DNA from 3 places in the Neobacillus solisequens genome. Region 3 is predicted to be linked to each of the others. Evidence: predicted binding sites of a transcription regulator. Region 3 holds the regulator's gene; each other region holds the start of a gene.
The links. The regulator Rex, encoded in region 3, represses fermentation and respiration genes when NADH is low (regulators of the CRP and FNR family bind a similar motif). The targets are predictions, from matches to a motif close to TTGTGAAATATTTCACAA.
Positions count from the first base shown of each region.

Region 1: the regulator Rex is predicted to act here: its motif matches at 3,904-3,921, upstream of ACI3K6_RS00610 (cytochrome c oxidase subunit 2A).
Region 2: the regulator Rex is predicted to act here: its motif matches at 4,574-4,591, upstream of adhE (bifunctional acetaldehyde-CoA/alcohol dehydrogenase).

Region 1 is NZ_JBKFGJ010000002.1:35,643-41,520, reverse strand. Features, by position in the region: gene ACI3K6_RS00625 (dynamin family protein) at 1-1,479, opposite strand, end outside; gene ACI3K6_RS00620 (isoprenylcysteine carboxyl methyltransferase family protein) at 1,794-2,363, opposite strand; gene ACI3K6_RS00615 (type III polyketide synthase) at 2,360-3,451, opposite strand; gene ACI3K6_RS00610 (cytochrome c oxidase subunit 2A) at 4,154-4,303, shown strand; gene ACI3K6_RS00605 (cytochrome c oxidase subunit II) at 4,325-4,801, shown strand; gene ACI3K6_RS00600 (b(o/a)3-type cytochrome-c oxidase subunit 1) at 4,801-5,878, shown strand, end outside.
Region 2 is NZ_JBKFGJ010000003.1:296,622-302,499, forward strand. Features, by position in the region: gene ACI3K6_RS05680 (SRPBCC family protein) at 1-93, shown strand, start outside; gene ACI3K6_RS05685 (cadherin-like beta sandwich domain-containing protein) at 467-1,615, shown strand; gene ppc (phosphoenolpyruvate carboxylase) at 1,747-4,509, shown strand; gene adhE (bifunctional acetaldehyde-CoA/alcohol dehydrogenase) at 4,725-5,878, shown strand, end outside.
Region 3 is NZ_JBKFGJ010000027.1:83,301-89,178, forward strand. Features, by position in the region: gene ACI3K6_RS21720 (cytoplasmic protein) at 1-285, opposite strand, end outside; gene ACI3K6_RS21725 (polymer-forming cytoskeletal protein) at 301-1,020, opposite strand; gene ACI3K6_RS21730 (YhbD family protein) at 1,034-1,657, opposite strand; gene ACI3K6_RS21735 (redox-sensing transcriptional repressor Rex) at 1,988-2,650, opposite strand; gene moaC (cyclic pyranopterin monophosphate synthase MoaC) at 2,681-3,172, opposite strand; gene ACI3K6_RS21745 (ABC-F family ATP-binding cassette domain-containing protein) at 3,334-5,253, shown strand; gene ACI3K6_RS21750 (response regulator transcription factor) at 5,621-5,878, shown strand, end outside.

The DNA.
Region 1 (5,878 bases), on a different contig from region 3:
TTCATCCAGTTCGGCTATTGCATGTAAGTACTGTTCTTTAAATTTTTCTAGCTGTGTTCTAGCAAGTTTTTTAACCCCATTCGCCACATCGTCTGTGTATTGCAGAACATATTGACCAGATAGACGGGCTCCCGGTTTCACTGCGTTCATTAATAATTCTTTTTGGACATGGATTGAAAAGGACTGCGCAAGGTGTAACAATTCTCCATCATCCAGTTTCTTTGCCTTCAGGGTTCTTAACAGGAATTCCCTAATATGCCACTCCAGTTGAGAATTAGCTTTTTCAGCTATATCTTGATAGAAAGTTTCCAATCTTGCATTCTTTTCTTCTTGTGTCTTTTGTTTGGAAAAAAGGAAGCCAACCTTAAACTCTGGCTGACAGGATTCTAAATAACTTTCGGCCAATTCTCTTGTTTGAAACGGCATTAAATAGGCATTTTTCATCAGCTGAGCTATTTCTTTTTCAAAGTCCTGTTCACTTTGGTCCTTACTTAAAGTCTCTAGGTCTGAATGGATTTGTTCGAAAGAATCAAGCAAGGTCAATCGCTCTTTCTCTGTTAATTCATTCATGATTTCCATATAAGGAGTAATATTTTCATTTGTTTCCTCGCGCAGTTGGTGTAGATGATCTGCTGCGATTTTTTTCAAGGAATGAAAAATGGATGGAAGAAATAATTGATCTTTAACAGCGAGTTTTTCCTTTATAAAAGTTTGTAATTCGTTAAATTGATTATAAGGGTGGTTTGGCTGCTTTAAGGATGTATAAAATATTCTTGCTGGTTTCACTCCCCATGAAGCGAATGATTCTATTACACTTGTTTGAAACTCTTGAAAACTTAATTCTTCAGCCCTATGCTTATCTACTTGATTGATCACTAGGTATACATCTTTTCCTGCCTCGGTTAATTCCTTAGTAAATTGAAAATTTAATTCTGCCTGAACATGGTTATAGTCCATTACATAAAAAATTAAATCAGCCAGATGAATGGCAGATTCTGTAGCAATTCGATGTGCATCATCAGCAGAATCTATTCCCGGAGTATCCATAATGACTGTATTGGCAGGAAGGTTTGTATCACTATGGCTCATTTCAATTTCTTGAATCTGATCTCCATCCTTACAGTAATTTTTCACTAGATTATAATCATAAGGTGCTAAATAAAGCCTTGGCTTTTCTGATTTAAAAAATACCTTGGCATAGTCCTCTCCAGCTTTAATCCTTACTAAATTGGCACTGGTTGGAATCGGACTTGAAGGTAAGAGGTTTTCACCAACAACCCGATTAATCATGGTTGATTTACCGGCCGAAAAATGCCCACAAAACGCAATAGCAAACTCGCGATTTTCCATTTTTCGTGCCAGCTGTTTTACCTTTTCGGCTTGCTCAACATCTTGTTGATTCAACAAGTATTCATAAATCGATTCAATTTTTCCTTTTAACGTAGAAATTGTTTCATTTGGATTGGCTATTTTCACCATTTTCTTTTATCCCCTTGGCAACTTGATAATATATTTATTTTATACGATAATTCGAACTTTTCCTATTATGTTACTTAAAAATAAAAAAAAAGCCGGGATTGCCCCGACCTAATCCATCTATTATTGAGTTACATTTTTTAAGACATGCTTCATGACAAACCCATACGTAAGGATGGTTCCAGCAACAAAAATATAAGCCATATGTAACACCTTCCTTGTTAGATTGATAACTGGCTTGAGAATGATTTTCATTAATGATTAGATTTTATCATGAGTGAGAACTATTTTCAATATTTCCAATCTATTTGTCAAAATTATTTAACAATCTTATGGAAAAATCGTTCACAATTGTTAAAGACTTGGTCATATTCTGTCAGCGTTATTAATGCTCTTTCCTCTTCAGGAATACGAATTCTTAGGACAATCATATTCAGAATAGTGAACAGACATGTTGTGATGTAGGCATTAAATAACAATGGAATCATCATTAATTCAAGCGTAACAACAACATAATTAGGATGTTTAATCCAACGATATGGTCCTTTTCTGACAATCTTAGCATTAGGTAGGACAATGATTTTTGTATTCCAATACCGGCCTAATGAAGCAATTGCCCAAATGCGTAAAACCTGTGTTAAAAAGAAAATCCCAATAATTTCTGGCCAGATCGTTGATAATCCATGATTGAACCAAACCTTTTCACTTAGAAAACTGCAAAAAAACAGTAGATGAATAAGAACTATCATTCGGTAATGACTTCCACCAAATTCAAGTGCGCCTTGCATTTTCATCCATTTTTCATTTCGTTTTGCAACCATTAACTCGCCTATCCGTTGAATAACAATAAATGCGAAAAAAAGGGTAAAAGGATAGACATCTTTCATTCTTCCCACCTCAGTAATAGCAATTCTGAACTGAAGCCTGGGCCTAGGGCCGTACAAAGTCCAAACTCCCCCGATTTCGTTTCCTGTCCCATAAATCGTCTGAGTACATATAAAATGGTGGATGAGGACATGTTCCCGAACTTTTGAAGCACTTCCTGAGAGATTCCAGTCATGGATTGAGGGATTTCAAGTGATTTTACGTAGGCATCCAAAACCTTTTTTCCACCAGGATGGGCAATAAAATAATTGATTTGGTCAAGGGATAGATTATTTTCTTCTAAGAAACCAGAGACATTCGGTTTTAACCATTGTTCAATGATGGTTGGGATATCCCGTGAAAAAATAACATAAAGTCCGTCGTTTTTAATATCCCATCCCATTACATCCAATGAGTCTGGCATTAGGGTAGATTGCGTATCAATAATAGCCGGGGATACTGTCCGTGAGCAATATTCTGCCATATTAGATTCATCCCCACAAATCAATGCACAGGAGATTCCATCAGCAAACAAGGAAGTACCAATCAAATTACTTTTTGATTGGTCATTCTGCTGAAAGGTTAGGCTGCAGAGTTCTACTGCCAGTACGATGACTTTCGCTTCAGGAAAAGCAAGACAATATTCATATGCTCTCGATAAACCCGAAGCACCACCGGCACAGCCCAGTCCCCATATGGGAATTCGCTTTGTATGGGCATGAAAAGGAAGGAGATTCATAATTCGCGCCTCTATGCTGGGAGTGGCTAATCCAGTTGTCGAAATAAAGAAAATGGCCTCAATCTCATGAATAGGAATGTCTTTCTTCAAGAACTCATTTTTGCTTAAACATTTAATAATAGCCTCTTTTCCAAACATAACGGCTGCCTCTATATATGCATCGTTTTTATCAGCAAATGAGTGTTTTTCGTAAAACCATTCCATCTTTTTAACAAAATGTCTTTTTTCAATCTGCCCATTTTGAAATGCTTTTAAAAGTCTTCCAATATCCTTAAAGGAATGTGCAAATAGCTCGCCTGCGAATGCTGAGGCTTGATCCTGTTTTATTTCATATGGAGGGACAACCTCCGCAATGGATATGATTTTCGGCATCTAAATCACCTTTTGTTTAATTTAAAGATATCATTTCCATATTATGTAATTATATTCAAATAGAATAAACGTTCCCCTTTATCTAATAAAAAAGCTTCCCCATGTGGAGAAGCAAACGTTTTGAAGGTTGTTGTTGTGCTCCTTCATTATATAGTAGTATGGCCTTTTGAGCATTAGATAAACTTTTCCAATTGATCGTTCACACAAAAAAGCGCCTGAACCAGGTAACTGTAGGACCTACTTCTCAGGCTGCTTCTGCACTTCAATGATAATTTTATTATTTACTATGAATCCGCAAATCTTGCAATTCTCCTTTTTATCATATAACAGTCTGCATTTTTCACAATAATACTTTTCCATCCTAACCACCACTTCCAAAGAAAATCATCTTCCCTTTTTTTTATTCTATTAGTACCTATACTGTTTTGTGACAGAACTGTGACAAATACAGTTTGTGAAATGATTATCAATTACTTTTATCACAGAGGTCCTGTGATAATTCACATTTCATTCACATTTCACCTCTGATATATGTGATATAAATCACTGTTGCATCAAGTTTTTATCATTAACATAGTAGATACATAAGGAATGAACAATTTGTGAACTTTGGATTTTCATATTTTTCTTCCACAATTGTTTTGTATTATGAAAGAGAACTTATTTAATTTATTTCCAAAGATCTGAAAGGAGTGTAAGGGGATGGCAAAAGCGGAGTTAAAAACAAAACAAAAAACAGAAGTAGAAGACAGTTCTTCATTAAAAGGGACCATGGCATCCGTTTTCTTTTTGGGACTTTTCATAATTGTTACTTGGTTAAGTGTCTACTTCCTATTTGTAGAACGTTTTTAATGATCGAAGGAGGAAATCATTATGCATATGCATAAGCTAGAAAAAATTTGGCTGACTTTCGGAATCAGCTGCCTAGTTATTTTCTTAACAGTAGTAGGGGTAAGTGCCTTCTATCTAGGTAATAAACCACCAAGTTGTTTAACAACGATAAATCCTGAAAAAGTTGATCAGACCAAACCATTTGATAAGCCCGGACTTCATAAGGTTGAGGGAAAAGAATGGGATTATGAATTAGTGTATGTTGCTCAAGCATTCTCTTATAATCCAGCACAAGTTAAGATCCCGCTCGGAGCTAAAGTAAAAGTGATCGCTACAACAAAGGACGTTATTCACGGTTTTGAAGTGGCTGGCACCAATATTAACATGATGCTGGAACCTGGCTATGTCAGTGAATATACAACAACATTTGACAAGGCAGGAGAATATTTAATCGTTTGTAACGAATACTGTGGTTCCGGCCACCATTTAATGTTCTCGAAGATTGAGGTGGTTAAATAATGCTAAAGACTACAACAAACGTAAAAGTTGACCCACGCGATGCGAAGCTTTCAATGGCACACTTCTTTGTTGCTTTCACAGCACTTGCACTCGGTGGTCTAATGGGCCTCCTGCAGACTCTTGTCCGCTCAGGCAAATATGAACTACCCGGCGGTATCGGCTATTATCAAATTTTAACCGTTCACGGGGTGATGATGGGCCTTGTCTTAACAACATTCTTTATTATGGGTTTCCAATATGCTGCTGTCAGCAGAACAGCCGGCACACATTCTCCTGCTGCCCGCCGCACAGGCTGGATCGGTTTCTGGTTAATGACCATCGGAACGGCTATGGCTGCAACAATGGTCCTGCTTAATAAAGCTTCTGTCCTTTATACGTTTTATGCACCACTGCAGGCTCACTGGATATTCTATCTAGGTATGACACTTGTTGTAGTTGGAAGCTGGGTTGACGGTGTTGCTCAAATCATGACCTATGCCAGATGGCGTAAGAACAATCCTGGTAAGCCAAGTCCGTTATTAAGCTTTATGGCGGTGATTAATACTGTACTTTGGATTGTAGCGACGCTTGGTGTTGCTGCGACGGTATTATTCCAATTACTCCCATGGTCACTCGGATTAGTAGACAGAGTGGATGTTTTAGTTAGCCGTACATTATTCTGGTATTTCGGTCACCCACTTGTATATTTCTGGTTGTTACCTGCTTACATGTGCTGGTATGCAATCATTCCAAAAATAATCGGTGGAAAAATTTTCTCAGATTCATTAGCACGTCTATCATTTATTTTATTCTTGCTTTTTTCTATACCGGTTGGTTTCCATCACCAATTAACAGAGCCGGGAATTGATCCTTCATGGAAGTTTTTCCAAGTTATCTTAACGTTTATGGTTGTAATTCCATCATTAATGACTGCCTTCTCTCTGTTCGCAACGTTTGAGAGATATGGTCGCTCTAAAGGGGCAACTGGGTTACTTGGCTGGTTCAAAGTTTTACCTTGGAATGATGCTCGTTTCACAGTTCCGTTTATCGGCATGGCATCGTTCATCCCAGCGGGAGCTGGCGGTATTATTAATGCAT
Region 2 (5,878 bases), on a different contig from region 3:
AAGCTGGAAACTTCGCTGCCAGAATATGTGGAGGAAATGGGAGTTTCGATCGCTAAGAAACTGGAAGAACTATATGGAAAAATAAAACGCTGATTAAAGAGGAAGCCAATTAAAGAAGGCTTCCATTTTTTATAAAATATAGCTATGTTAAAGAAAACTGTTGATTTTAAACCCTGTTGATTGGAGCGGAAGGCACGAAGACTCCTCGAAAATGCTAACGCATTTCCTTCGTGCGTGGGTGAATTCAAGGAAGAAAATCAATGTCCTGTGGGAGTACGGTTCTGGAGAGACCCCGCAGGCGCAAGCGCCGAGGAGGCTCGCCGAAACGCCCACGAACCGCACGTGCCTGGAGCGGAAATCAACATACAAGTTTAACAGAGCCATAAAATTAAGATAAACTTAAGCTTTGGTTGATATAGTTAGTCCAAAATGATCATTCAATTGGTTGTAGACAGGAGGATTAACCATGTTAATCAAAGTGCCCCAAAAAGGGTTAAAGCTCATCTTAGCTGCTTCTATCGTGAGTTTCGGATCCATTTCTAATATTCCAACTGTATTTGCTGAGGGCGAACGTACAAGCCAAGGGCAAACGAATGAAGCAGCTGCCATGTTAACTAGTTTAGAAATAGACGGAATTAAATTGGATCAGACCTTCACACCAGAATTGAAAAAATATACAGCAACTGTAGACAATGAAGTTCAATCCATTCAATTAACCGCAAAAAGTGAAACTGAAACATCACAGATTTCCTTTAATGAAAAATCTGTATCAAACGGGAAATCAGTAAAGCTTGAACTTCAAAGCGGTGAGAATAATTTCCTAATAAAGGTGAAAAACGGCAGCAACACAACCATATACACGTTAACTGTAACCAGAAAACTAGATCATCATAATCTTCTACAAAACCTAAAGCTTTCAACTGGTGAGCTGTCACCCGTTTTCTCACCAACGGTTACCGATTATAAGGTTCAAGTAAAGAATGAAATTTCAGCACTCACTGTCATCCCTTCAGCAGCTGTAAACACGGCAAAAGTAACAGTAAATCATTCTCCAGCAACTGCAAAAGGTGTTGAAGTAAAAATCCCGGTTGGGACAACTGAAGTAAATATTGTGGTAACAGCCGAAAATGGTGAGAGTATAACTTATACGTTGCATATTACAAGGGAAAAGGAAGCAGTTGTCACAAAACCAACAGACCCATCAACTCCGCTAACGGGTTCAGCACCAAAGCCAACTGGCATGGAAACAGCATCAGGCCAACAGAAGTCAGGACAAACGAAAACTAGCAGTGGTACTTATATGCAGACAACTGGGATCCAACAAACTGCTACTACGACCAAGGCGACACTTTCAGCCTTAACCGTGTCAACAGGTACATGGGATAGTGATTTTGAATCAGATGAATTTACCTATCACATTGCTGTATCTAGTGACGTGAATACCGTTACCATAAAACCTACAGCACAAAATAGTGGGTCATCTATTACAATTGAAGGAGGAACATCAAGAACTATTCCATTGGATGCTGACAACAAAACCATCATCTCAGTAGTAGTAAAATATGATAACTCTGATCGAAAAACCTATGTATTAGAATTTGACAAAACCTCATAAAAACTAAAACCCGTGCCAAGCGGGTTTTTATTTTTGAAAAATTAAGAATAAATTTTTTCCACATTTCTTTAGGATATGATATATTAATATTTAAATTTTAAAAATTGATCTAGTTGAGGGAAGGTGAAAAGATGGCAGCAGAAATAAACATGAATGACAGCAGTCTTCCATTACGTAGGGATGTCAAATTACTCGGTAATATGCTGGGTGAAATTCTAGTTGATTATGGTGGTCAGGAGCTTTTTGAAAAAGTCGAAAAAATTCGACTTATGTGTAAAACATTAAGAACTCATTTTGACCAAAAAGTATATAAAGCACTAAAGGAAGAGATTGAAACATTGGATCCACCTATGCGAAAACAAGTAGTACGAGCTTTTTCAATCTATTTCCATTTAATTAACGCTGCAGAACAGAATCATCGGATCCGCCGCCGCAGACAATATCAGCTTCAAGAGGATAAAATGGTCCAGCCTGGGTCCATTGAAAGTGCCATACTAGCATTAAGAGAAAATAAAGTTGACGAACCCACGATCCAAGAAGTATTGAACACAATATCTTTAGAGCTGATCATAACGGCCCATCCTACTGAGGCAACTAAACGGTCCATATTGGAAATTCAACAAAGAATCGCTGATATTTTAAATAAACTGGATCATCCACTTTTATCAAATAGAGAACAAAAGAAACTAGAAGAAAGTTTATTTAACGAAATATCCATTTTATGGCAAACGGATGAATTACGGGAGAATAAGCCGACGGTCATGGACGAGGTCCGTAATGGTCTTTACTATTTCGATCAAACCTTGTTCGATGTTTTACCTGAAATCCATCAAGAGGTAGCTGATTGTTTGGAAAAATACTATCCAAACCAGTCATGGAATATTCCTAATTTACTTCGTTTCGGCTCTTGGATTGGCGGGGACCGTGATGGGAACCCAAATGTAACACACGATATAACTTGGGAAACTTTAACTCGTCAACGAAGATTAGTCTTAAAGAAATATAAAAAGGGATTAGTTGACCTGATGAAAAGATACAGTCACTCTTCTACAAGGGTAGAAGTTAGTAATGAACTGCTTGCTTTTCTACATGAAAACGAGGATCTTTACTTATCCGAGGATAAAAAGTGGCCGATTCAATCTGAAGTCTACCGCCGTGCCTTTGCCATTATTATTCAGCGGGTTCTTCAAGTTGGGGAATCTGAAAAAGGCTACCAGTCCTCCGAAGAGCTGTTGACAGACTTAAAAATAATCAAACAGAGTTTGAAACGTCATCATCCAGCAGCACATGAATTAAAAATCATTCAAAAACTAATTCGACAGGTACAACTATTCGGGTTTCATTTAGCTACACTCGACATTCGTAATCACAGTGGCGAACATGAGGCAGCCATAACAGAAATTCTTAGAAAGGTGCGCCTTTCTGAAAACTATGCGGCTCTGACAGAAGAGGAAAAGCTGCAGATTTTACAAAATATTCTTAAAGATCCTCGGCCTCTGCTCTTATTAAATGAGGACTATTCCCCTGAAACACAAGAAATGATTAAAGTGTTTAATATGATTAAAAGAGCTCATGATGAATTTGGAAAACGGTCCATTACCGTTTATCTTGTAAGTATGACAAAATCTCCAAGTGATTTATTAGAGGTTCTTGTCTTAGCTAAGGAAGCAGGATTATACCGACTCCACGCTGATGGTACATTGGAAAGCCATTTACATGTTGCACCGCTCTTAGAAACGATTGATGATTTATCAGCAGGTCCTAATATAATGGAAACACTTTTTCAAATGCCTGTTTATCGAAAGCATTTGGAAATCTTAGGAGACCAACAGGAAATCATGCTAGGGTATTCAGATGGAAGCAAAGATGGTGGAACATTAACAGCAAACTGGAAATTATATAAAGCGCAAATTGATATTCACAATATGGCGAAAAAATATCAATTGGGCTTAAAATTTTTCCATGGCCGCGGAGGTTCTTTAGGTCGAGGTGGCGGTTCACTTAATAGAAGTATTCTATCACAGCCAGTAGAAACGATTGGGGATGGAGTTAAAATTACGGAGCAAGGTGAAGTCCTATCCGCGAGGTATCTGCTTGAGGATATTGCTTATCGGAGCTTAGAACAGGCAACTTCTACACTTATTTTGGCTGCAGCGCATGTTTCAATGGAAGGTCCACATGGGCAGCTAAGAGAGCCGGCTTGGGAAGAGGCAATTGAGGAAATTTCGGGTGCTTCATTAGAGAAATATCAGTCTTTGGTTTTCCAGGATCCTGATTTTTTAACCTATTTCCACGAAGCTACTCCATTAAAAGAATTGGGAGCCCTTAACATTGGCTCAAGACCAATGAGCCGGAAAAGTCAAGGGAGATTTGAAGATTTGCGGGCCATTCCTTGGGTGTTCGCCTGGACACAAAGCCGTCAGTTAATACCAGCTTGGTATGCTGCCGGAACTGGATTAAAAACTTTTGCGCATAAAAGCAAAGAAAACTTAAAGATTCTACAGCAAATGTATGAAAAGTGGCCGTTTTTCCAATCTATCATTGATAATTTACAGATGGCATTAATGAAGGCGGATATTACGACTGCGAAGGAATATGTGACGCTGGTTAACGATCAAACAATTGCTAATCGAATTTTCACTAATATTTTTGAGGAATTTGAACGAACAAAAGCCATCCTCCTAGAAATTACCGAGGACAAAGAATTACTTGACCATACTCCAAACATCAAGGATTCGGTATTTAGAAGAAATCCTTATGTCGACCCGTTGAATTTCTTGCAAGTAGAATTAATTAAAGAACTCCGAAGCTGCGAAGAATTAAATGAAGAGCTGTTAACAGAGGTATTGCTAACTATTAGTGGTATCTCCGCAGGCTTGCGAAATACAGGTTGATAGAAGTAGCCTCTGACCATTTTATTAATGGGTCAGGGGCTTTTTTTATTGAATTTCGAACATTTTGTGAATTCTTTAAAAATGAATGGCTATTCATTCATTTTTTCGCAAAATTCGACAAAAACCCTGAGATCTACCATGATATATTGAATCCAGAGAATCAACAAAGGGAAAAACTTGTTCATGAAATCAACAATATCGATGGAGGGATTGAAATGGCTATAAAAGAAAAAGTTGTTCAGGAGAAACAACAAGTTTTGGCAATGATTGATGTTTTAGCCAATAATGCTGCAAGAGCTCTCGAAGAATTCCGCTGCTACAACCAAGAAATGGTGGATGAAATTGTTAAAAGTATGGCTGTAACTGCTCTTGAGCATCATAAATATTTGGCGAAATTAGCAGTGCAGGAAACACAACGCGGTGTGTATGAAGATAAAGTGTTTAAGAATATGTTTGCAACAGAAATGATTTACAACAATATCCGAGATATGAAAACCGTGGGCGTGATTAGTGAAAACGAAAATGAAGGCATGGTGGAAATGGCTGAACCAGTTGGGGTGATTGCCGGTGTTATTCCCATTACCAATCCAACCTCCACTGTTATTTTTAAATCATTAATTTCACTTAAAACAAGAAACCCTATCATCTTTGCGTTTCCTCGTTATGCGCAAAAATGCTGCTCGATTACAGCCGAACTGCTTCGGGAAGCTGCGGTTAAGGCGGGGGCTCCGGAGAATTGCATCCAGTGGATTGAAACCCCTTCTCATGAGGCCTTTCAAGTTTTAATGATGCACAATAAAATTTCACTAATTCTAGCAACAGGAGGACCTAATTTAGTAAAGGCTGCTTACAGTTCGGGGAAGCCTGCACTAGGGGTTGGGGCTGGGAACGTTCCATGTTATATTGAAAAATCTGCAAATATAAAACGCGCAGTTAACGATTTAATCTTGTCCAAAACGTTTGATAACGGAATGATTTGTGCCTCCGAACAGGCAGTGATTATCGATCAAGAAATTTATCATCAAGTAAGACAGGAATTAATTGATCATAACTGTTATTTCCTCAATGAAGAAGAACGGCAAATGGTCGAGCAGGTCGCAATAGATCAAAAAAGTGCAATGCTTAATCCACTGATTGTTGGGTTGCCTGCTTATATGATTGCCAAAATGGCAGGTGTGAATGTGCCAAAAAATACGAAAATCTTACTGGCAGAGTTGGATGGAGTAGGTCCAAACTATCCACTTTCTTGTGAAAAATTAAGCCCTATTCTGGCATGCTATAAAGTTAATAATCTTGCTGAAGGGCTGATGATTGCTGAACAAACACTTGAATATGGTGGTCTTGGACACTCGGCAGCGATTCATACCAC
Region 3 (5,878 bases):
ACCTAAGATTTTGATTTTCTCCAAACGGGCTCTTCCGCCAATTTCCAAGGTACCCATCACAGTGGTATCCTTTGCCTCTAAGTCTCCTCTTACTTTGGCCTCACCCAGGACTTTTACCTTATCAGCCTTTACGTTTGTTTCCGCCTTACTCGTACCGTATACATGAAAAGCAGCACATTCCACATCCTGAACAATGGTACCTTCACCTCGGATACTGACTTTATCGTAGCTGCCTCCGCTATAACTTCCTGATCCATTGATGATTAAGTTTTCTATCTTGCTCATCCTTTTCCCCTCCTATTACACCCTTCTTGTTTCGCCGACTTCAGCTGACTTGTCGACGGTAAGTTCACCTGTATATTCGATTAAACCGATTTGACAATTCGGGCCAATTTTTACGTCATTCCCGCGAATGATCTTGGCCTTTGTATACTCCACCTCAATTTTGTCCCCTTCCATTAGGTCCGTCACTAATTGGTGGCGTGTAAAAGGTTTCAGCAAATTTCCGACCAGCGACTCTTTATACTCGACCCTAATGGTTCTCCCGCCTATTTCTTTTACATGGCAATTCCAAAAGATTTTTATATCCACTTCATCGGCATTTAACAATCCGCCAATAGTAAATTGAGCCTCTCCTTTAAATGTTTCAGCTTCACAATCGCCACCAACAGAAAGGGTCCCTTTCATTTGAATTTCCTCGCCTTTAAGCCAGCCACCTATAGAAGTTTGGCCCGAGATTCGCAGCTTTTCCACTTCTACGTTACCGTTGATTTTAGCGGTCCCTTCAACTAAGATTTCATTGGAGTTCACGTCCCCCTCCATTTTGCTCTTTCCGCTCACGATTACCTTTTCCGCCCGAATATTCCCTTTTGCTGTACCTAAACCATTGCATTCAAATTCATTGCAATCGATATCGGAATTGACGCTTCCTCTGCCGTTAATCAACACTTTGTCAAATTGTCCGCCATTGGATGATCCAATGCCATTTATATAAAGGTCTCCCTTTTTTTGCGTATCCATTTCCATTCCCCTTTTATAGTAATTTGGCTTTTAGTTCTTCCATGCAGCCCATCAATGGCAGGCGGGACACAACCTTTGTTCCCGTTTCAAAATGAATACTCTCCGCATTGATTGCTAATAGGCACGAAGAAACACCTAGCTTTCGGGTGATCACTAACTCACCGCTTTTTTGCTTAATCGTCGTTCGATTAGCTACTAGGAGCTGAACGATCATTCTTCCCTCTTCGAGATTTACCTCTCCGGACTGCAATAGCTTATCTAATACATATATTTCAAGTATTCTCGAAAAATTAAAGTCAGGACCATTTTTTTCAATATCCAGATATAGATTTATCGCTGTTTGCGAAACAGTGTTTCGTTTTACTAGTTCTTCAGCTGATAATTGTAGGTCTGTTACGCTTGGAGAAAACATATTGGCCAATTCATCCAACGATAAATTCTCCTTCATCGTTTGGATTTTTTCGATGCGTTTTAAGATCTTTTCTTTAGGAAAAAAAGTCTCCTGACCAGTAAAAGTGGACTTGCGAATAAACCATTCCTCGGGAATCAAGTCTTTTCGCTTCCAGCGATATAACTGCCCATATGATATTCCTGCTAAATCCAATAACTCTTTTTTAGAAATTAACTCCTCACTCATTTTTTAAAAACTCCTTTCCGATGACATTAATGTAACATAACACTGTTACGTTGTAAAGGCGTTGTTTTATCATTTTGTAAATTTTTTGGTATCCTACCAAAAAAAAAAGGCCGGACCATTAAAATGGGTCCGCCTCTATCCAGGAATACCGCCCATCAAAATGTTTTTTAGGAGGTACTTGCGATTTCTATCGGAATTCTCTCATCACTTTTTCCAAAACCCACCCTTCGAGGACCTCTCCCTTTTTCGGGTTAATAAGGGGTCTCTGTCTTACTCCTTTTTTTAGAAAAAAAATGGGCCCTCCCAATTATGGAAAGACCCATGGCAAAATTATTCTTCAACTTCTACTTCTCCAATTGATGGATAATGCTTTAAAAAGTACACCAATGATTGCAGTTCAACTGCTAAATCAATATGGTGAACCCGAATGGAGGCTGGAACATTTAATCTGGCAGGGGTGAAGTTTAAAATACCTCTGACCCCTGTATTCGCAAGGCGATCCGTTATCATCTGAGCAACAGGAGCAGGTACGGTTAAAATCGCAACCGAAATATCATCCTCGACCAAATGTTTTTCCAAATCATCCATGGACAGAACCGGAACATCGCCGATGGAAGTGCCAATTTTATCGGGTGAAACATCAAACGCGCACTGAATTTTCGTATTGTTATTTTTTAAAAAATTATAATGTAAAAAGGCTGTGCCCAAATTCCCTACCCCAATTAAGGCAACCTTCGTTAATTCGTCTTGATCCAAGGTTTTTCGGAAAAAGGACAATAGATAATTGACATTATAGCCGTAACCCTTTTTACCAAGGGCTCCAAAATAGGAAAAGTCCCTGCGAATTGTTGCGGAGTCTACTTTTACTGCCTCGCTTAATTCGGCTGATGATACTCGTTGCTTTCCGGAAGAATGCAAGTTTTGTAAAAATCGATAATATAAGGGTAATCGCTTTGCTGTTGCTTGTGGGATTTTCATTGTTTCATTCGACATATTACTCCTTCACCCCGCTAATCATTTTGTTTATATTCGATCAAGTCGTCTAAAATCGCCATTTTTGCCGCCGGATTTCTCCATTAAGTAGGTAGGGCCGATTACCATACCCTTATCCACTGCTTTACACATATCATATACCGTTAATGCACAAACAGACGCCGCTGTTAGCGCTTCCATTTCAACACCTGTCTGCCCTTTAGTCTTAACTGTTGCCTGAATTTGCAATGTATACTGATCGTTATCGCTTTCCCAGGAGAAAGTAACATTTATACCAGTTAATGGAATCGGGTGGCACATCGGGATGATTTCCCATGTCCTTTTCGCTGCCATCACTGCTGCCACTTGGGCAACTGCTAAGACATCGCCTTTTTTCATTTCCTCATTAGTGATTTTTTCATAAATTTCTTTACTCACAGTAATGCTAGAATGCGCAAGCGCTGTTCTCGCCGTTTCCGGCTTATCGCTTACATCCACCATCTTTGCTCTGCCTTCTTCATTAAAATGCGTAAACTCTGCCATAGTATAGTCCTCCAAAAAAAATGATACTATATTTTACCGTCTCTGTGTGTGAAAGTTTGAGCGAATGGTGATATTTTTTTCCAAAACGTACAATATCCTGCTTTATTGCCGTTATTTCAGGAATACGGTACACTATTCCTAGGTAATAGAGGTGAAAAAATATGATTTTATTACAAGTTAATCAATTACAAAAATACTTTGGTGCTGACCTTATTTTATCCAATATTAAGCTTGAATTACAAACGAGGGACCGTGTTGCCCTTGTAGGTCGTAATGGTGCTGGAAAATCCACCCTTCTAAAAATTATCGCAGGGCATCTTTCCCATGACGGTGGAGAAATTATCAAGCCAAAGGGTGTCTCGATCGGATACTTAGCGCAAAATACCGGGTTGGAATCAAGTCTGTCCATTTGGGATGAAATGTTAACCGTCTTTGAACATCTTCAGCAGCAAGAAAAGGCTTTGCGAAGACTTGAAGCGCAAATGGCTGATCCTGAAGTCTTTAATAACCCAACCAAATATGAGCGGATTTTAAAGGAATATGATCAGCTCCAGGTCACCTTTAAGGAACAAGGAGGCTATCAGTACGAAGCAGATATTCGGTCTGTCCTTAACGGTTTAAATTTTCAGGATTCTGCCGTTTCAATTTCCAGTCTGAGCGGCGGTCAAAAAACCCGCCTAGCCCTTGGTAAACTTTTATTAACAAAACCAGACATTTTAATCCTGGACGAGCCGACCAACCATCTTGATATTGAAACATTGTCTTGGCTGGAACAATACTTACAAGGCTATAGCGGAGCCATTCTGATTGTCTCCCATGACCGCTATTTCTTGGACAAAGTCGTTACCCAGGTCTATGAACTTTCCCGAAACCAAATTCAGCGGTTTACAGGCAATTATAGTTACTATCTGGAGCAAAAGGCTGCCAATTATGAACGCGATCTGAAGCTTTATGAAAAACAACAGCAGGAAATTGCATCCCTGCAAGATTTCATTCAACGGAACCTGGCAAGGGCGTCCACAACCAAACGGGCACAGAGCCGCCGCAAAAAACTTGAAAAAATTGAAGTGATGGACCGTCCGCTCGGGGATGAAAAATCTGCATCCTTTTCATTTGAAATTGAAAAGCAAAGCGGGAACGACGTACTGATGGTGGACTCCCTGGCAATTGGCTATGAGGGTGAGAAAGTTTCAGAGAATATCACTTTTCGAGTTTTTAGGGGAGAAAGTATTGCACTTGTAGGCCCAAACGGGATTGGCAAGTCCACCATGTTAAAGACGATTATTAAAAAACTTCCATCGCTTGGAGGAACGATTAACTACGGTACCAATCTTACTATTGGATATTATGACCAAGAACAAGCCAACTTAAAGTCCAATAAGCGTGTCCTAAATGAACTCTGGGATGACTATCCTCTTAAACCTGAAAAGGAAATTAGGACAGTACTGGGTAACTTCCTGTTCTCCGGAGATGATGTCCTTAAAACAGTCTCCTCCTTAAGCGGTGGTGAAAAGGCCCGGCTTGCGCTGGCAAAGCTAATGCTTGAAAAGGCCAACTTGTTAATCCTGGACGAGCCGACCAACCACTTGGACCTTGATAGTAAAGAAGTACTCGAAAATGCACTAGTTGACTATCCGGGAACGATTCTGTTCGTCTCCCATGACCGGTACTTTATTAACCGTATTGCCACTAAGGTGTTAGAGCTCAGCAAAACAAGCAGCACTGAGTATCTTGGAGACTATGATTATTATGTCGAAAAGAAACTCGAGCAGGAGGAACTGGCAGCATTAGCCCTTGCTGAATCACAGAAAAAGCAACCCAAGACTGAGATGGTGGAAAAGAATACGTACCATCAAGATAAAGAGTCAAAAAAGCTGGAACGGCAGCGGAAACGGAAGTTGGAAGAAATCGAACTTCGTATTGAAGAAATTGAAGAAGCCATCCAAGAGTACGAGCAGTTATTATGTGAACCTGAGGTCTTTCAGGATCATGAAAAGGTATTAGAAATTACGCAAAAAAATGAACAGGCTAAAGCCGAGCTTGACCTTTTACTAGAAGAATGGGCAAAACTGGCTGAATGAATAAAACCGGGCTCCATTAGCCCGGTTTTTTTACATAAAAAAGGTTATCCACTAAACAAAGAACTTTTTCCACAATTTTATTCACATTACCTTAGGTTTATTTTACTACATTCATTAAGCTTTTCCACATTATCCACAGTTTTAGTCCGTTTTATCCACATTATCAACAGAAATAGCAACCTTATCCACACTATCAATAATCTCCTCCCAATATTTATCCACAAAGGAACCATTTTAATCAATCGATTAATTAGTAATAACTATGATTAATCAATCGTTTGATTAAATTTCCCCTATTTATTCACAATTCAGTATTTATTACTGTTATAATTTCAATTAAGACATTGATGAAATTGGAGGGGAATACATGACACAAGTCCCAAAGATTAAGGTCTTGATAGCAGATGATAATTCCTTTATCAGAGAAGGATTAAAGATTATTCTCAGTACATATGACGAATTTGAAGTATTAGACACAGTCGGTGACGGTCAGGAAGCCCTCGATTACTGTCAAAAACACTCCGTTGATATTGCTTTATTGGATGTGCGTATGCCCAACATGAACGGCGTAGAAGCGACAAAACTAATAACGCAGAACACTGCTACAAAGCCCATCATATTAACT